DNA from 3 places in the Cedecea davisae genome. Region 3 is predicted to be linked to each of the others. Evidence: predicted binding sites of a transcription regulator. Region 3 holds the regulator's gene; each other region holds the start of a gene.
The links. The regulator PurR, encoded in region 3, represses purine synthesis genes. The targets are predictions, from matches to a motif close to CANGCAAACGTTTGCNTG.

Region 1: the regulator PurR is predicted to act here: its motif matches at 3,149-3,166, upstream of purE (5-(carboxyamino)imidazole ribonucleotide mutase).
Region 2: the regulator PurR is predicted to act here: its motif matches at 3,503-3,520, upstream of ACG1VR_RS15625 (amino acid aminotransferase).

Annotation. Positions count from the first base shown of each region.
Region 1 covers NZ_CP172054.1:1,147,260-1,153,259, forward strand. Annotated here, with positions in the region: gene ACG1VR_RS05965 (MFS transporter) at 1-269, shown strand, start outside; gene mnmH (tRNA 2-selenouridine(34) synthase MnmH) at 259-1,356, opposite strand; gene purK (5-(carboxyamino)imidazole ribonucleotide synthase) at 1,484-2,554, opposite strand; gene purE (5-(carboxyamino)imidazole ribonucleotide mutase) at 2,551-3,060, opposite strand; gene lpxH (UDP-2,3-diacylglucosamine diphosphatase) at 3,199-3,921, opposite strand; gene ppiB (peptidylprolyl isomerase B) at 3,921-4,415, opposite strand; gene cysS (cysteine--tRNA ligase) at 4,590-5,975, shown strand.
Region 2 covers NZ_CP172054.1:3,262,456-3,268,455, reverse strand. Annotated here, with positions in the region: gene ldtD (L,D-transpeptidase) at 1-771, shown strand, start outside; gene ACG1VR_RS15635 (YcbK family protein) at 956-1,504, shown strand; gene ACG1VR_RS15630 (MBL fold metallo-hydrolase) at 1,545-2,192, shown strand; gene ACG1VR_RS15625 (amino acid aminotransferase) at 2,252-3,442, opposite strand; gene ACG1VR_RS15620 (porin) at 3,628-4,728, opposite strand; gene asnS (asparagine--tRNA ligase) at 5,328-6,000, opposite strand, start outside.
Region 3 covers NZ_CP172054.1:2,809,357-2,815,356, forward strand. Annotated here, with positions in the region: gene rnt (ribonuclease T) at 12-671, shown strand; gene ACG1VR_RS13420 (Grx4 family monothiol glutaredoxin) at 714-1,058, opposite strand; gene ACG1VR_RS13425 (NlpC/P60 family protein) at 1,422-2,255, shown strand; gene sodB (superoxide dismutase [Fe]) at 2,378-2,959, shown strand; gene ACG1VR_RS13435 (YnhF family membrane protein) at 3,030-3,119, opposite strand; gene purR (HTH-type transcriptional repressor PurR) at 3,411-4,436, shown strand; gene punR (DNA-binding transcriptional activator PunR) at 4,433-5,371, opposite strand; gene punC (purine nucleoside transporter PunC) at 5,487-6,000, shown strand, end outside.

The sequences.
Region 1 (6,000 bases), 1.7 Mb from region 3:
TCTGCCTGTATTCATTATCCCAGATGATGACTGGCCCGCTGATCCCGACGGCGGTGAATAAGTTAGCCCCGGCGCGGTTACGAGCGACCTACATGGCGGCGCTTTCGGTAGTCAGCGATCTACAGGGATCGGTGGGGCCAGCTACCGGCACGGCATTATTCGCGCTTTCGTTTACGCTGCCGTGGGCAGTCGGCATTCCGCTGGTCCTGCTGGCGGTGACCGGGTTAGGGCTTGCGCTCACAGCAGGGGATAAACCGGCTAATCGTTAATGCTTTGCAGCCAGGATTCGACCTGCTGGTAATCTCCACGGAAGACGATTTGGTCGGCCTTCTGGCTGAGCTGATAGCGGTACATCGGGTCGTAATACTCTTTCAGCAGCGGCGACAGCCAGGCCAGATGGCCTTCGCAGGATCCGGTTTTCCTTTGGGTTATCAGCGCTTCGTCCAGCTTCGCGGTGAACTGCTGGAAGCGCTCCATGCCCAGACGGCGGCGGATGGCAAACAAGCCGTGGTGCAGGTACTCGGCGTAATTGCGCCACGCGCTTTCTTCATCGCTGACGGATAAAAATGCCTCGATCATCTGCCGGAAGTATTCGTTTTTGAGGCGCTCCAGCCGCAGTTCGAACGGATCGTCGATCGCCACAATTGGCGAGCGCAGCATCTGATCTCTGAAGGCTTCGGGGATATGACGGGAACCAATCATCCGGCCTTCATCTTCCACAACCAGCGTTGTGGGCTCGACAGGGCTGATTTTGAGCAGGGTGACGGCGAGGTTGTTTTCGAAGCTTGCCTGAGAAGGCTGCTCCACAATCGTGCGGCCAAATGACGAGCCGCGATGGTGTGCCAGGCCTTCAAGGTCGACGCCCGTCGGCAGCGAGCGGATAAGGATTGTTTTGCCGCAGCCGGTATTGCCGCTGACGATAACCATCGGCCACTGAGAACGGGTTTCTGTTACTTGCATAGCATGCTGGCGCAGGGCTTTGTAGCCGCCGGTGACCAGCGGATACTCCAGGCCGTTTTCCCGCAGCCACTGCTGCACGATATGGCTGCGCATTCCGCCGCGGGCGCAGCACAAATAGCCTTCAGGTTGCCTGCGGCAGCTTTCCAGCCAGCGTGCGATTCGGCTGGCTTTTAACTCCCCGCTGACCAGCCGGTGCCCCAGTTCGACAGCGGCCTGCTGGCCCTGCTGCTTATAGCATGTCCCGACCTGTGCACGTTCATCGTCCAGCATCAGCGGTAAATTATGCGCAGCGGGCATGGCTCCCTGAGCGAATTCTACCGGGGCGCGCACGTCGATAAGCGGGATGTCGTTGAGCAGCAGGCGGTCGTAGTCCTGCGCGTTTGGGCGTTTTTCCATGGCATAACCTTAGTCTGAAGCGGCGAAACGTTGGGGATTGTGCGCTTCTGGTCGGGCAAAGGAAAGGGCAGGGTGGGAAATTGGTCTGACCCTCCACAGAAATTAGAGGGTCAGAAGAGGTGCGGTTTTACTTCACCAGCTTGCTCTGAGCCCAGGCAATTCCGCTGGCGTACTCAGGCGGCAGCAGCGGTACTATCGCTTCGAGCGAGGCGCTCAGGCGGTCGGTGTCGCTGTCGTTCAGGTTGAGGTGGCCCACTTTACGGCCGGGGCGCACTTCTTTGTCGTACCAGTGCAGGTGCACCAGCGGCAGCTTCAGCCAGTCATAATTCAGGTCGGTGCCAATCAGGTTAACCATCACCGAAGGCGCATTGACCACCGGCTGCGGCAGCGGCAAATCAACAATGGCGCGCAGATGCAGCTCAAACTGGCTGATGGATGCGCCGTTTTGCGTCCAGTGGCCGCTGTTATGTACGCGCGGGGCAAGTTCGTTAATCAGCAGACCGGACGGAGTAATAAAGCATTCCATCGCCATCACGCCCACGTATTTCAGCTCGTGCATGATGGCGCTAAGCATGGTTTCTGCCTGGCGCTGCTGCTCCGCGTTAGCATGAGGGAAAGCAACGCTGGTGCGCAGAATGCCGTCCTGGTGCAGGTTATGGGTCAGCGGATAGAACACCGTGTTGCCGTCGTGCCCGCGTGCGCCAACCAGAGAAACTTCGCCGGAGAAGTTAATCCCCTGCTCGACGATACATTCCCCGTAGCACTCTTCCGGCAGTTGGTCGGTTTCATCCGCACGTAAGCGCCACTGGCCGCGGCCGTCATAACCGCCGACGCGGCGTTTTACGATGGCGAGTGAACCAAGCTTACCGAATACGTCGTTCCACTCGTCGCTATCTGAAAGCAACTGCCACGGCGCTGTTGCCAGCCCGAGCTTGTCGAACAGCTGTTTCTGCGTCAGGCGGTCGGCGATTATCGGGAAGACATCGCGGTTCACGAAGGCATTATGGCGAGCGAGTTCGCGGGTCAGCGCGGTCTCCGGCCAGCGTTCAATTTCTGCGGTAATAACGCTCTGCGCAAAGGGAACGGCTTCCGGTTCGGCGTCCAGCCCTACGGGGTAAACGGCGATGCCCAGCGGTTCACCTGCCTGGCGTAGCATACGGCCCAGCTGGCCGTTGCCTAATACGCAAACCTGCTTCATGCCTCACCCCGTGGGTCCGGGTTATCCAGCACTTCGTCGGTCTGGCTCTGGCGCCATATGGCCAGGCGCTGGCTCAGTTCGGCATCGTGTAAGGCAAGGATCTGGGCGGCCAGCAGGGCGGCGTTAGCGGCTCCCGCTTTGCCAATCGCCAGGGTGCCAACCGGAATACCGCGCGGCATCTGGACGATAGAGTAAAGGCTGTCCACGCCGCTCAATGCGGCGCTTTGTACCGGCACACCCAGTACTGGCACCAGAGTTTTTGCGGCCAGCATGCCCGGCAGATGCGCTGCACCACCGGCCCCGGCAATGATCACCTGGTAGCCATTGGCTTCGGCCTGCTCGGCAAAGCTGAACAGTTTATCCGGCGTGCGGTGGGCGGAGACGACTTCGACATGGTGAGGGACATTCAGGGCGGTAAGGATTTCAGCGGCGAACTGCATGGTGGCCCAGTCACTTTTGGAACCCATAACAATGGCGATACGCGCCGGGGTGTGCTCAGAAGACATGCGTCTCAAAACTCCTGTGGGTGTGCAGACATCGTCGAGCGTCGTGCGCTCGGTCAGAAGGGCTGAGAGAATAGCACGATCCTGAGGCAAGGAAAACGGTTGCGTGGTTAACAATGCGGCAAAAAAACAGTTTCAGGATCAGAACGGGAAGCGAATCAGCTCGACGTTTTCCGGCGTGACTTTCACCATCGAACCTTCCTCGTGCCACGCGCCTAATACGCAGCGAAACGCGGGTTTCCCGTTGGCGCTCAGCTCGTGAATGGCGGGGCGGTGGGTATGGCCGTGAATCAGCCACTGCACCTGTTGCCGGGTGAGGGTATCGATAACCGCCTGCGGATTAACGTCCATGATATCCATCGACTTGCTGCTGTTGGCCGCTTTGCTGCCTGCGCGCATGCGTGAGGCAATGCGTTTGCGGATAAACAACGGCAGCGCCAGAAACAGCGTTTGCAGCCAGGGTTGATGCACTTTACGACGAAATGCCTGGTAGCCTTCATCGTCGGTACAGAGCGTGTCGCCGTGCATGATTAGCACTTTGCGGCCATAAAGATCGAGCAGCTTTTCTTCCGGCAGCAGGGTCATGGCGCTGGCTTTGGCAAAACGCTTGCCGACCAGGAAGTCACGATTGCCGTGAATGAAGTAGCAGGGCACGCCTGAATCAACCAGCGCTTTAATGGCGGCGGCGATTTGCCCGTGCAGCGGTTCCGGGTCGTCATCGCCAATCCAGGCTTCGAACAGGTCGCCCAGGATGTAGAGCGAGTCGGCTTTACGCGCTTCACCGGCTAAAAAACGCAGAAAACCGGCGGTAATCGCCGGTTCTTCTGAGCAGAGGTGTAAATCTGCAATAAACAGCGTCGACATTATTCGGCTACGGTTACGCTTTCGATAATAACGTCTTCTTTCGGTACATCCTGGTGCATACCGCTGCGGCCGGTGGAAACGCCTTTGATTTTCTCAACAACGTCCATTCCTTCAACCACTTCTGCGAATACGCAGTAGCCCCAACCCTGCATGCTTTCGCCGCTGAAGTTCAGGAAGTCGTTGTCGGCAACGTTAATGAAGAACTGTGCGGTTGCAGAGTGCGGAGCCTGGGTACGAGCCATCGCCAGCGTACCGCGGGTGTTTTTCAGGCCGTTATTCGCTTCGTTCTGAATAGTGTCTTTGGTCGCTTTCTGCTTCATACCCGGTTCGAAACCGCCGCCCTGGATCATAAAGCCGTTGATCACACGGTGGAAAATGGTGTTGTTGTAGAAGCCTTCGCGGCAGTAATCCAGGAAGTTTTTAACGGTAATCGGCGCTTTATCATCAAAAGTTTTGATGACGATATCGCCGTGATTAGTGTGAAAAGTAACCATGCTTGCATCCTATGAGTGTCAGAGAGTACGACGGCAAACGGTGCTGTCGTACCAGCACGCTGTTATAGCATAACGCTACATCATAGTCAGTAATGCAAAGCAGACTGCCGCCGGGGAAAATTATCGGGTAAGATAACCGGAGTATTCTTCCACACGCTTACATGGAATCCCCTGATGTTAAAAATATTTAATACCCTGACTCGCCAAAAAGAGGAATTCAAACCTATTCATGCCGGAAAGGTAGGCATGTACGTGTGTGGTATCACCGTTTACGATTTGTGTCATATCGGCCATGGCCGTACTTTTGTCGCGTTTGACGTGGTTGCCCGCTACCTGCGTTCTCTCGGCTATGAGCTGAACTACGTGCGTAACATCACCGACATCGACGATAAAATCATCAAGCGCGCGCAGGAAAACGGCGAAGATTTTGTCGCCCTGGTTGACCGCATGGTGGTTGAAATGCACAAAGACTTTGATGCCTTGAACATTTCCCGCCCGAACAGCGAGCCGCGAGCCACCCAGCATATTCCCGAAATCATCGAAATTGTTGAACAGCTTCTGGCGCGCGATCACGCCTATGTGGCTGAGAATGGCGACGTGATGTTCTCGGTGGTTACTGACCCGAATTACGGTTTGCTGTCTCGCCAGGATCTGGATCAGCTCCAGGCCGGCGCGCGCGTTGATGTGGTTGACGTGAAGCGCAACCCGATGGACTTCGTGCTGTGGAAAATGTCCAAGCCGGGCGAGCCGAGCTGGACTTCTCCGTGGGGCGAAGGTCGCCCGGGCTGGCATATCGAATGTTCGGCAATGAACTGCAAAGAGCTGGGCAACCATTTTGATATCCACGGCGGCGGTTCCGACCTGATGTTCCCGCATCACGAAAACGAAATCGCGCAGTCTACCTGTGCCCATGACGGCGAGTACGTCAACACCTGGATGCACTCCGGGATGGTGATGGTTGACCGCGAGAAAATGTCCAAATCGCTGGGCAACTTCTTCACCGTGCGCGACGTGCTGAAATATTACGATGCGGAAACCGTGCGTTACTTCCTGATGTCCGGCCACTACCGCAGCCAGCTTAACTACAGCGAAGAGAACCTGAAACAGGCTCGCAGCGCCCTGGAGCGCCTGTATACCTCGCTGCGCGGGACCGACAGCAGCGTTGCGCCGGCAGGGGGGGAAGCCTTTGAAGCCCGCTTCCGTGAGGCGATGAATGATGACTTCAACACCCCGGAAGCCTATTCCGTGCTGTTTGATATGGCGCGTGAAGTGAACCGCCTGAAAACCGAAGACATTCATGCGGCTAACGGCCTGGCTTCGGCGCTGCGCAAGCTGTCTGCCATTCTGGGACTGCTGGAGCAGGATCCGGAGCAGTTCCTGCAAGGTGGCGCTCAGGCGGACGACGGCGAAGTGGCGGAAATCGAAGCGCTTATCAAACAGCGTAATGATGCACGTAAGTCTAAGGACTGGGCGCTGGCGGACCAGGCGCGTGACCGTCTGAATGAGATGGGCATCGTGCTGGAAGACGGCGCGGGTGGGACAACGTGGCGTCGTAAGTAAGTTTTCAAATGTGAAAAAGCGGCTC
Region 2 (6,000 bases), 450 kb from region 3:
CTGAACATTCAACGCTTGCGCCTGCTGCCGGATAAGCTTGATACCGGCATTATGGTGAACATCCCCAATTATTCGCTGGTTTACTATCTGAACGGCAATGAAGCCCTGGCTTCACGCGTTATCGTTGGCCGTCCGGATCGCAAAACTCCGATGATGAGCAGCGCGCTGAATAACGTAGTGGTCAACCCGCCGTGGAACGTGCCGCCGACTCTGGCGCGCAAGGATCTCCTGCCGAAGGTGCGGCAGGACCCGGCTTATCTGGAGCGACATGGCTATAGCGTGATTCGTGGCTGGAGCAATAATGCCGAAACCATCGACCCGTGGCGCGTGGACTGGGCGACGATTACCGAAAGTAATCTGCCGTTCCGTTTCCAGCAAAAGCCGGGGACGCAAAACTCGCTTGGCCGCTATAAGTTCAACATGCCAAGCTCGGATGCCATCTACCTGCACGACACGCCAAACCATAACCTGTTCCAGAAAGATGCCAGGGCGCTAAGCTCCGGCTGTGTGCGGGTGAATAAAGCGTCTGAACTGGCTAATATGCTGCTGCAGGATGCAGGCTGGAATGACTCGCGCATTTCAAGCACGCTTCAGGAAGGCAACACCAAATACGTGAACATCCGCCATAACATCCCGGTTAACCTTTATTACCTGACGGCGTTCGTCGGAAAAGATGGCCGCACCGAGTTTCGTACAGATATTTACAATTATGATCTCACCGCGCGATCTGGCGCACAAAACCTCGCAAAAGCCGGTTTATTAATCCGCTAAGCGCAACATTTCCAATGAATTAGTGGTCGTATAAAGTGTAAAACCCAGCCGGGCTCGCTACAGAGCCCGCTATTGCTGGGTTTTATCGCGCCTTGACTCACCGGATGCGGGCAGTTATGGTGCGTGGCAGTGCGCAAAAAGTGCATATTAAACCATCAATTTATTACTTGTAGACCTGGATATCATGGACAAATTTGACGCTAATCGCCGCAAGCTACTGGCTTTGGGAGGCGTGGCTTTCGGTGCCGCTCTCATGCCTTTGCCGTCGTTTGCCACCCTCTCGACGCCACGCCCGCGTATTTTGACTCTCAATAATCTGCATACCGGAGAGTCACTGAAAGCCGAGTTTTTTGACGGCAGAGGCTATATTCAGGATGAATTAGCAAGACTTAACCATTTCTTCCGGGATTACCGGGCGAACAAGATAAAATCCATCGATCCCTCGCTGTTTGACCAGCTTTACCGCCTGCAGGGGCTGCTGGGCACCAACAAGCCGGTGCAGCTGATTTCCGGCTACCGCTCTGTTGATACCAATAATGAACTGCGCGCCCACAGCCGCGGTGTGGCGAAGAAAAGCTACCACACTAAAGGCCAGGCGATGGACTTCCATATTGAAGGGGTTTCGTTAAGTAATATTCGCAAAGCAGCATTATCTATGCGCGCAGGTGGTGTAGGATACTACCCCAGCAGCGACTTTGTGCATATTGATACCGGGCCGGTAAGGCACTGGTAAAACAACGGAATCCGGCTTTTGTTGCCGGTAATGGAGCAGCATGAACTATCACATTATTCCGGTTACGGCTTTTGCCCAGAACTGTTCTTTAATTTGGTGCGAAGAAACGCAGCAGGCCGCGCTGGTGGACCCGGGTGGCGATGCGGCACGCATCAAGCAGGAAGTGGCGCAAAAAGGCGTAAAGGTCAGCCAGATATTACTGACCCACGGCCACCTTGACCACGTAGGCGCGGCGGCAGAGCTGGCTGCGGACTACGGCGTGCCGGTTATTGGCCCGGAAAAAGAAGATGAGTTCTGGCTGCAGGGACTGCCGCAGCAAAGCCGGATGTTTGGCCTCGACGAGTGCCAGCCTCTGACGCCTGACCGTTGGCTAAGCGAAGGTGAGAGCGTGTCCGTGGGGAATGTCACCTTGCAGGTGCTGCATTGCCCGGGGCATACGCCAGGCCATATCGTATTCTTCGATGAGGCTTCCCGCCTACTGGTTTCCGGCGATGTCATTTTTAAAGGCGGAGTAGGGCGCAGCGACTTCCCGCGTGGCGACCATGCGGCGCTGATTGACTCAATCAAGCGCAAACTGCTGCCGCTGGGTGATGATGTGACCTTTATCCCCGGCCATGGCCCAATGTCTACTCTGGGCTACGAGCGTCTGAATAACCCGTTCTTACAGGACGAAATGCCGGTCTGGTAATTCGTTTCTCTGTAAAACAAAAAGAGCCGCGATTGCGGCTCTTTTGCTATCTGCTGCTCTTACAGCACGGCAACGATGGCTTCACACAGCGGCGCCATGTTGTCCGGCGTCATACCGGCAACGTTAACGCGGCCGGAAGCGACGGCGTAAACGCCAAACTCTTCGCGCAGGCGCAGCACCTGCTCTTTGGTCAAGCCGCTGAACGAGAACATCCCGTTCTGGTTGATGATAAAGCTGAAGTCGCGGTTAGCGCCTTTCTCCTGCAGGGTATTCACAAACAGCTGGCGCATGCGGTGGATACGCTGGCGCATATCGGTCAGCTCTTGCTCCCACATGGTACGCAGCGCGTCGTTGCTCAGAATAGTAGCTACCACGGATGCGCCGTGTGCCGGCGGGTTAGAGTAGTTGGCGCGGATCACGGATTTAACCTGGCTGAACGCACGATCCGCTGCGTCTGCCTCGGCGGCTACCAGAGTGAAGGCACCAACGCGCTCGTTGTACAGGCCGAAGTTCTTAGAGTAGGAGCTGGCAACCAACAGTTCTTTGTGGCTGGCGGCAAAAATACGCAGGCCTTCGGCGTCTTCTTCCAGACCGCGGGCAAAGCCCTGGTAGGCGAAGTCAAACAGCGGCAACCAGCCTTTAGCCAGCGACATTTCGGCCAGCGTTTTCCACTGCTCGAAGGTCGGGTCGATACCGGTTGGGTTATGGCAGCAGCCGTGGAAAAGCACTACGTCACCGGCTTCAGCCGCCTGCAGGCTGGCAACCAGGCCGTCAAAGTCCAGGCTGTGGTTTTCCGCGTCATAGTACGCGTACTCTTTCACTTCCAGACCGGCTGAGTTAAACACGCTCTTATGGTTTGGCCAGCTTGGGTTGCTCACCCACACGCGTTTGGCGGAGGTGTTTTTAGCCAGGAAGTCGGCCGCTACGCGCAGCGCACCGGTGCCGCCAGGGGTTTGTGCAGTACGGGCGCGTTTCTCAGCGCTCAGCGCATTGCCTTTCCCGAACAGCAGCGCCTGAGTGCAAGTGCCAAATTCGGGAATGCCATCAATACCCAGATAGTTTTTGGTGGTCTCGTTTTCCAGCAGATACAGCTCTGCTTTTTTCACGCTTGTCAGCACCGGCGTTTTGCCGGTCTCGTCCTTATATACCCCGATGCCGAGGTTGATTTTAGTTGGACGGTCGTCGGCGCGAAACAGGTCGGCCAGACCAAGAATAGGATCGGCAGGGGCGGCGGTAATGTTCTCAAACATGACGGGTTCCATTAGTGATATCGGGGGAAATCGCTTTCAGGTTAACTGCTGTTTTACGAATTGCCAACCGTTTGCGACAAAAAGAAACGCTTAACGCTAACATCGGGTTTATTCTACTTTTTTGCCATAAAAAAACAGGGCCGAAGCCCTGTTTTTAAACGTTTCAGACAAACAAGTTGCTGAAATTAGAACTGGTAGGCCAGACCAACAGCTGCCTGGTCGTCAGTACCGATACCGTAGGTTTTCGCACTGTAGTCGTTTTCATCCAGCAGGTTGAAGCGGTAATCAACATACACGTTCATGTTTTTGTTGAAGTAGTAGGTTGCGCCCAACTGAATGTATTTAGCCAGATCTGCTGAACTTTGTGCACCATTCAGGCTCTTACCTTTGCTTTGTACGTAAGAGAGTGCTGGACGCAGACCGAAGTCGAATTGGTACTGTGCAACGGCTTCAAAGTTCTGAGTTTTGTTCGCCATTTCAGTGCCGGTGGTTGCACTGTCAACGATGGTCATGTTACGCGTTTCAGCATAAACAGTTGCCAGGTAGATGTTGTTCGCATCATATTTGGCACCGATAGCCCAGGATTCAGCATGCTTGCCGTTACCGTCACGGTTCTCTTGAGCATTAGTACGGTCTGAGTTGCTGTAGGCAGCAGACACGCCGAAGCCGCCAGCGAAGTCATAGGACGTTGAGTAAGCTACGCCATCACCGTTCTGCGCGTTGACGCTATGGTTATCCTGGTTTTTACCCTGGTACTGAACAGCAAAAGCCAGGCCATCAACCAGACCAAAGAAATTGGTGTTACGGTAAGTCAGCAGGCCACCCGCACGGCTGGTCATGTAGTTATCGGTGTATGCGCCACCCCAGGTTTCACCTGAGAAGTACGGTGCCATATCGGTATAGGATTCCACATCGTATACCACACCGTAGTTACGGCCGTAGTCCAGAGAACCAACGTCAGTGACTTTCAGGCCTGCAAAGGCAACACGAGTGTTGCCTGCGCTCTGCTCGCCTTCTGCTTTGTTAGCGGCAACGCGATATTCCCACTGGCCATAACCGGTCAGATCGCTGTTGATCTGAGTTTCACCTTTGAAGCCAATCTGGCCATAAGATGCGTCTTTGCTGCTGTTATCGCCATTACCTGAAGTTGTCCAGGAAGTACGGCCTACAGCTTTACCGTAAAAGTCCAGTTTGTTGCCGTTTTTGTTGTAGATTTCTGCAGCGTTAGCTGCACCGGCTACCAGCAGAGCAGGGATTACCACTGCCAGAATATTGCGCTTCATCATTATTTATTACCCTCATTGTGGTTTTTATGGACACCTGCCACTGCCGTCAATAATTCTTTACGGAACTATTGATGATAGTTTGGTGTCTTTCTGTATCTGTCTGGCATCTTTCCATCCATGAAACCGTTTCGCTAGCCTGAAAGTGCTACAAATGCGCACATTGAGTTTCAAAAAGAAAATATGTGTAACATTTTGTGTATTTGAGGGAACTTTGTGAACCATTTCAAATTTCGCTGTTTGCAACCCGGCAATGCGGGTTTTCTAAACATATATATATGAATTACTTATGTTTAATCCGCATAAAGCAAAATAAGCGCAAAAATCGATTTATAACTGTACGTTTTTTGACTTATTTTTGGACATCCAGATGTCTGAGCATAAAATAGACAATTGTGCTAAGCCATCCAGATGGCAAGCATATCCAGAGCATTGGAGCAACAATTTTGTGAATAATTGTGATGTGGAAACAGTTGGTAACTTGCTGGCGAGAGGATGGGGTTGAAATTGACGTTTGTTTAAGAATCGTTGAAGAAAAAATACTCTTTGTGGTGGGGCACAAAAAAGGCCAGCTGCTGCTGGCCTTTAGTAACAGTCAGAACTTAGAAGCTTGCGTTACGTGGAGTACGTGGGAATGGAATCACGTCTCTTACGTTCTGCACGCCGGTAACGTAGGCAATCAGGCGTTCGAAGCCGAGGCCGAAGCCGGAGTGCGGTACGGTGCCGTAGCGGCGCAGATCGCGGTACCACGAATAATCTTCTTTGTTCAGGCCCATTTCAGCCATGCGCGCGTCCAGCACGTCCAGGCGTTCTTCACGCTGGGAGCCACCGATGATTTCACCGATGCCAGGTGCCAGAACGTCCATCGCGGCGACGGTTTTCCCGTCTTCGTTAAGGCGCATATAGAAGGCCTTGATGTCCTTCGGATAGTTTTTCACAACTACCGGTGCCTTGAAGTGCTGTTCGGCCAGGTAACGCTCATGCTCGGACGAGAGATCGACGCCCCAGTAAACCGGATTTTCGAACTTCTGGCCGCAGTTCAGCAGGATTTCAACCGCGTCGGTGTAATCCACCTGTGCGAAGTCTGCGGAAATGAAACGCTCCAGGCGTTCAATCGCTTCCTTATCTACGCGCTCGGCGAAGAACTGCATGTCGTCCATACGCTCTTCCAGCACCGCTTTGAAGACATACTTCAGCATGGCTTCCGCCAGGCCCGCTACGTCATTCAAATCGGCAAATGCAACTTCCGGTTCCAGCATCCAGAACTCAGCCAGG
Region 3 (6,000 bases):
AAGAGAATCTGATGTCAGACAACACGCAACTGCATGGCCTGTGCGACCGTTTCCGTGGTTTTTATCCGGTGGTTATTGATGTTGAAACCGCGGGTTTTAACGCCAAAACTGATGCGTTACTGGAAATCGCCGCCGTTACCCTGAAAATGGATGAAAACGGCTGGTTATCCCCCGATGAAACGCTGCATTTCCATGTCGATCCGTTTGAAGGCGCTAATCTTCAGCCTGAAGCGCTGGCCTTTAACGGCATTGACCCGCACAACCCGCTGCGCGGTGCAGTCAGCGAATACGATGCGCTGCACGCCATCTTTAAAGCCGTGCGCAAAGGGATTAAGGACAGCGGATGCAGCCGCGCGATTATGGTGGCGCACAACGCAACCTTCGATCACAGCTTTATGATGGCCGCCGCCGAGCGCGCCTCGCTGAAGCGTAATCCGTTCCACCCGTTCGTGACGTTTGATACCGCCGCGCTAAGCGGGCTGGCACTAGGCCAAACGGTGCTGGCAAAAGCCTGTATTGCCGCTGGCCAAAAATTTGACAGCAGCCAGGCACACTCCGCGCTGTACGACACCGAGCAAACCGCCCTGCTGTTCTGCGAAATCGTCAACCGCTGGAAGCGCCTCGGCGGCTGGCCTCTGCCCCCGGCGGAAGAACCCGAGTGCGAAGCATAAAAAAAGCGACCCGAGGGTCGCTTTTTTGTTCGCCGGGCGGGATTACTCCGCGCCTGACTCCTGAGATTTGTACTTCTCTGCGGTCTCTTTAATCAGGGACTGCAATTCGCCGCGCTGGTACATCTCGATGATGATGTCGCAGCCGCCAACCAGTTCGCCGTCAACCCACAGCTGCGGGAAGGTCGGCCAGTTCGCGTATTTCGGCAGCTCGGCGCGAATGTCCGGGTTCTGCAAAATATCAACATAGGCAAAACGCTCGCCGCAGGCGGAAAGTGCCTGAACGGCCTGAGCGGAGAAGCCGCAGCTCGGCAGCTTCGGGGAACCTTTCATATAGAGAAGAATCGGGTTCTCAGCGATCTGGTTTTGAATTTTTTCAATAGTGCTCATTGTCTTGCTTCCTCAAACCTTGATACGGCAACAGTCTGCCATTGTAGCCAGTTGCACCCCGGCCAGAAAACACCAATTTTAGAAAGGTTTTTCCCTGGAATGCGCGGCGATGCAAACATGCTTTAAGAATAACACTTTTCAGCCGCGCGAAAATTAGCAATTTGCTCCATCCACGATCAATAAAACAGCAGATAACCCCCGGGAATGATTAATTTTTTAGCACCAGCTTCCACTTTTGACCGTTAAATAGTAATTGCCTATTAACATTATCGGCTTTTATGCATTAGAATCGTCGGGTTTCGCAAAAATCATACGCAGGCATGATGGTTAGCATCGTGCTTTCATTTATCAGGGGATTGACGAGTGGCGCGGATAAATAAAATCTCTATCACGCTATGTGCTCTGCTATTTGCTTTGCCCTATACTCCTTTGGCGCAGGCGTCCGAGCACGTCCGTCACCATGCTGCACAGAAAAGCCACCCGGCGAAGACCTCAGGTAAAAGCAGCAAGGTCAAAGAGAAAGCAAAAACAAAGGTCAGCACCAGCTCCACAAAGAAGTCCGGAAAGAAAGAAACCGTTCAGGCAAAAAGCAAAGTCGCAAAGAACAAAACCTCCGGCAAAAGCAAAACCCTCGCAAGCAGCAGTAAAAAAACCTCTCAGAAATTGGCCATTCAGCCAACCGCCGCCACCTTCACTGAAAAATGTACCCACCGTAAAGGGCATAAAAAACAGTGCGTAAAGGTGAAGGCAGAAAAAAACCAGACTATCGCTCAGGCGCATAAAGTCCGGGTGCAGAAAGCACAGAAAACGGCAATGAACAAACTGATGGGCCAGATTGGTAAGCCTTATCGCTGGGGCGGCACTTCGCCTCGTACCGGTTTTGACTGCAGCGGCCTCATTTATTACGCCTACAAAGATCTGGTTAACATCCGTATCCCGCGCACCGCAAACGAAATGTATCACCTGCGTGATGCCGCGTCGGTTGGCCGTGGCGAGCTGGAAAGCGGCGATTTAGTGTTCTTCCGCACCCAGGGGCGCGGCACCGCCGATCATGTGGGTGTCTACGTCGGCAACGGCAAGTTTATCCAGTCTCCGCGCAGCGGCCGCGATATCCAGATTACCTCCCTGAGCGAAGATTACTGGCAGCGTCACTACGTCGGCGCCCGCCGCGTGATGACTCCGAAAACCATCCGCTAAATACTGAACTGCCCGGCAACGGGCAGTGCCTTTCTGCTTTTGCACACTCTTTCAATTTGTTACCCTAATAACCACAATAAAAGTAGTTATTTGGTGTACTCAAAATAACAAGGAGTGAAGCAATGTCGTTCGAACTACCCGCCCTGCCCTATGGCAAAGACGCTCTCGCGCCCCACATCTCGGCCGAAACCCTGGAATACCACTACGGTAAGCATCACCAGACCTACGTCACTAACCTGAACAACCTGGTAAAAGGCAGCCCGTTTGAAGGGAAAACGTTAGAACAGATAGTGAAAAGTTCAGAAGGTGGAATTTTCAATAACGCGGCTCAGGTCTGGAACCATACCTTCTACTGGCACTGCCTGGCACCGAACGCTGGCGGAGAGCCAACGGGTGAGCTTCTGGCTAAAATTAACCAGGCGTTTGGCAGCTTTGAGGCGTTTAAAAAGCAGTTTAGTGAAGCGGCAATTAAAAACTTTGGTTCGGGCTGGACCTGGCTTGTGAAAAATAGCGATGGCGGCCTGGCTATTGTTTCTACCGCGAATGCCGGAACGCCGCTGACGACCGACGCCACGCCGCTGCTGACCGTGGATGTCTGGGAACACGCCTACTATATCGATTACCGTAACGCTCGCCCGGTGTACCTTGAGCATTTCTGGGCGCTGGTAAACTGGAGCTTCGTGGCGAAAAACCTCGCCGCCTGATAACCAGAGAGCAAGACGTTTCTCTGTTTGCCAGAAATGTTAAGGGCCGCATTGAGCGGCCCTTATTAAATCAGTGCAGTACGGCGGTTAGCGCACCGGCAACAATCAAGCTCAGTACGACAACCGTGGTCACCACGGAAAACTTCAGATCGGTACTCATCGTAAGCTCCTTTATTTCCCTACAAAGTGTAAGTGGGGTGATTTTCCCACAATTGGCGATAAAAATCCTGCTGGATTTGCACAGATCTCGGTTTTCCCTCTTCCACTTTGCTCCGGGATAAGCCAAAATCCTTCGCTAATTTACCGCGTATCGCCCGGCAACGCCCTCCTCCCGCTGTATGTCGCATTCCCGACAGGCCTGCAACCAACGTGTTGCCCCAGGAGTTAGCGAAGGCAAACGTTTAACACATGAGTTATCAGGAGTTTACGATATGGTCTGGAGTGACATCTAATGGCAACGATTAAGGACGTAGCGAAACGCGCAAACGTTTCCACTACAACTGTGTCACATGTCATCAACAAGACCCGTTTTGTTGCGGAAGAGACGCGCAACGCCGTTTGGGCGGCCATCAAAGAGCTGCATTATTCTCCGAGCGCCGTAGCCCGCAGCCTGAAGGTCAACCACACCAAATCTATTGGCCTGCTGGCAACCTCCAGCGAAGCGCCCTATTTTGCCGAAATTATTGAGTCGGTTGAAAATAGCTGCTTCGCCAAAGGCTATACCCTGATCCTCGGTAATGCGCACAACAACTTTGATAAGCAGCGCGCCTACCTGTCGATGATGGCGCAAAAACGCGTTGATGGGCTGCTGGTGATGTGCTCCGAGTACCCGGAAACGCTGCTCTCCACTTTGGAAGAGTACCGCCATATTCCGATGGTGGTCATGGACTGGGGCGAAGCCCGCGCCGACTTTACCGACTCGGTCATCGATAACGCCTTCCACGGCGGCTATCTCGCTGGCCGCTATCTGATTGAGCGCGGCCATCGCGACATCGGCGCTATTCCCGGCCAGCTGGAACGCAACACCGGCGGCGGTCGCCATGCCGGGTTCCTCAAGGCGCTTGAAGAGGCCAATATCAAGGTGCCGGAGAACTGGGTGGTTCAGGGCGACTTTGAGCCGGAGTCCGGCTACCGCGCCATGCAGCAGTTGCTTAACCAGCCTCATCGCCCTACCGCGGTATTCTGCGGTGGCGATATTATGGCAATGGGCGCCATTTGCGCAGCGGATGAGATGGGACTGCGCGTGCCGCAGGATATCTCCATCATCGGCTACGATAACGTGCGCAACGCCCGCTACTTCTCTCCGGCGTTAACCACTATTCACCAGCCGAAAGAGCGCCTGGGTGAAACCGCCTTTAATATGCTGCTCGACCGTATTGTTAACAAACGCGAAGAGTCGCAGACTATTGAGGTGCATCCGCGCCTGATCGAGCGCCGCTCGGTTGCCGACGGTCCGTTCCGCGACTACCGCCGCTAAACGCTCAGCGGAGCCGGGTTTTGCCGCCCCGGCTCCTGCAGCCATTCCTGATTCATCGTCTCGCTGTCCCCGAGGTAGTCCAGCAGCCAGCTTAAAGCCGGCGAGGCATCGTCCTGCCGCCAGGTCAGGCAACAGGCCGCATCCGGGAACGGATTTTCCAGCGTCAGCTCCCGCCACTCGCCGCCGTCCAGCCATGGCTTAGCAATGTGGGCGGGCACCATGCCAATGCACAGGCCCGCACTCAGGCAGTCCGCCCCCGAAGCCCAGTCCGGCACCACGACTCTGCGCTGGTTATCCAGCAACCAGGTAATGCGCTTGGGCAGAGAACGTGAAGTATCTTCCAGCACCAGCGACGGCCATGCCCTTAGCTCATCATCAGGAATAACACCTTCGTGTTGCGCAAGCGGATGCCCGGAGGAAACCACGCAACGCCAGCTTAACGCCCCCATATCCCGGAACGCATAGCGCCCCCCTACAGGAATGGCCTGAGTTGCGCCTATAGCCGCCTCAACCCGCTCGTCCGCCAGCGCGTCCCACACGCCGTTGAACACTTCCTGAAACACCCGCAGTTCGATATCCGGGAAGTGACGATAAAAATCCAGCACCAGCTGGCGGGTCCGCTCCGGCTTCACGATATTGTCCACCGCGATGGAGAGATGCCCGCGCCAGCCGTTGGCTATCTGCTGGCACTGCTGGCGGGTTGCCATCATTTTTTTGATAACAGAACGCCCTTCTTTAAGAAAAAAGGCTCCGGCGGCGGTTAACTCAACATCGCGATGGCGACGTTCAAACAGCGGCACGGCCAGCCATTCTTCGAGCTGACGTACCGTATAGCTTATGGCAGAAGGCACGCGATGCAGCTCCTGGGCCGCCCCGCTAAAACTGCCGTTGCGCGCCACCGCGTCAACGACCTCCAGAGAATATTCAGACCACATGTTTTTTGCCTGCAAAAATTTTGAATGCAACTCGCAAATATTAGCGTTTCACAAGCGCTTTTGCACTCCGTAGACTCCTGCCCCGTTAACCTGCTATCAAAATCAAGAGAAAACTATGCAACCATCAAAGGGATTTCTTATCTGGCTTGCCGGGCTGAGTGTGCTTGGCTTCCTCGCCACCGACATGTATCTGCCCGCCTTCGCCGCCATTCAGCAAGATCTGGGGACTAACGCCTCGGCGGTCAGCGCCAGCCTGAGCCTGTTCCTCGCCGGGTTTGCCTTCGCGCAGTTAATGTGGGGCCCGCTGTCAGACCGCTTCGGGCGTAAACCTATTCTGCTGATTGGCCTGGGGCTGTTTGCCGTCGGCTGTATCGGCATGCTGTGGGTCGAAGACGCCGCCACGCTGCTGGTCCTGCGTTTTATTCAGGCCGTTGGCGTCTGCTCCGCCGCCGTGAGCTGGCAGGCGCTGGTCACGGATTATTATCCTGCCAACCGCGCGGGCCGCATCTTTGCCACCATTATGCCGCTGGTAGGGCTTTCACCCGCGCTTGCGCCGCTGCTCGGCAGCTGGCTGCTTAACCATTTTGAATGGCAGGCTATTTTTGCCGTGCTGTTCGCCATCGCCCTGC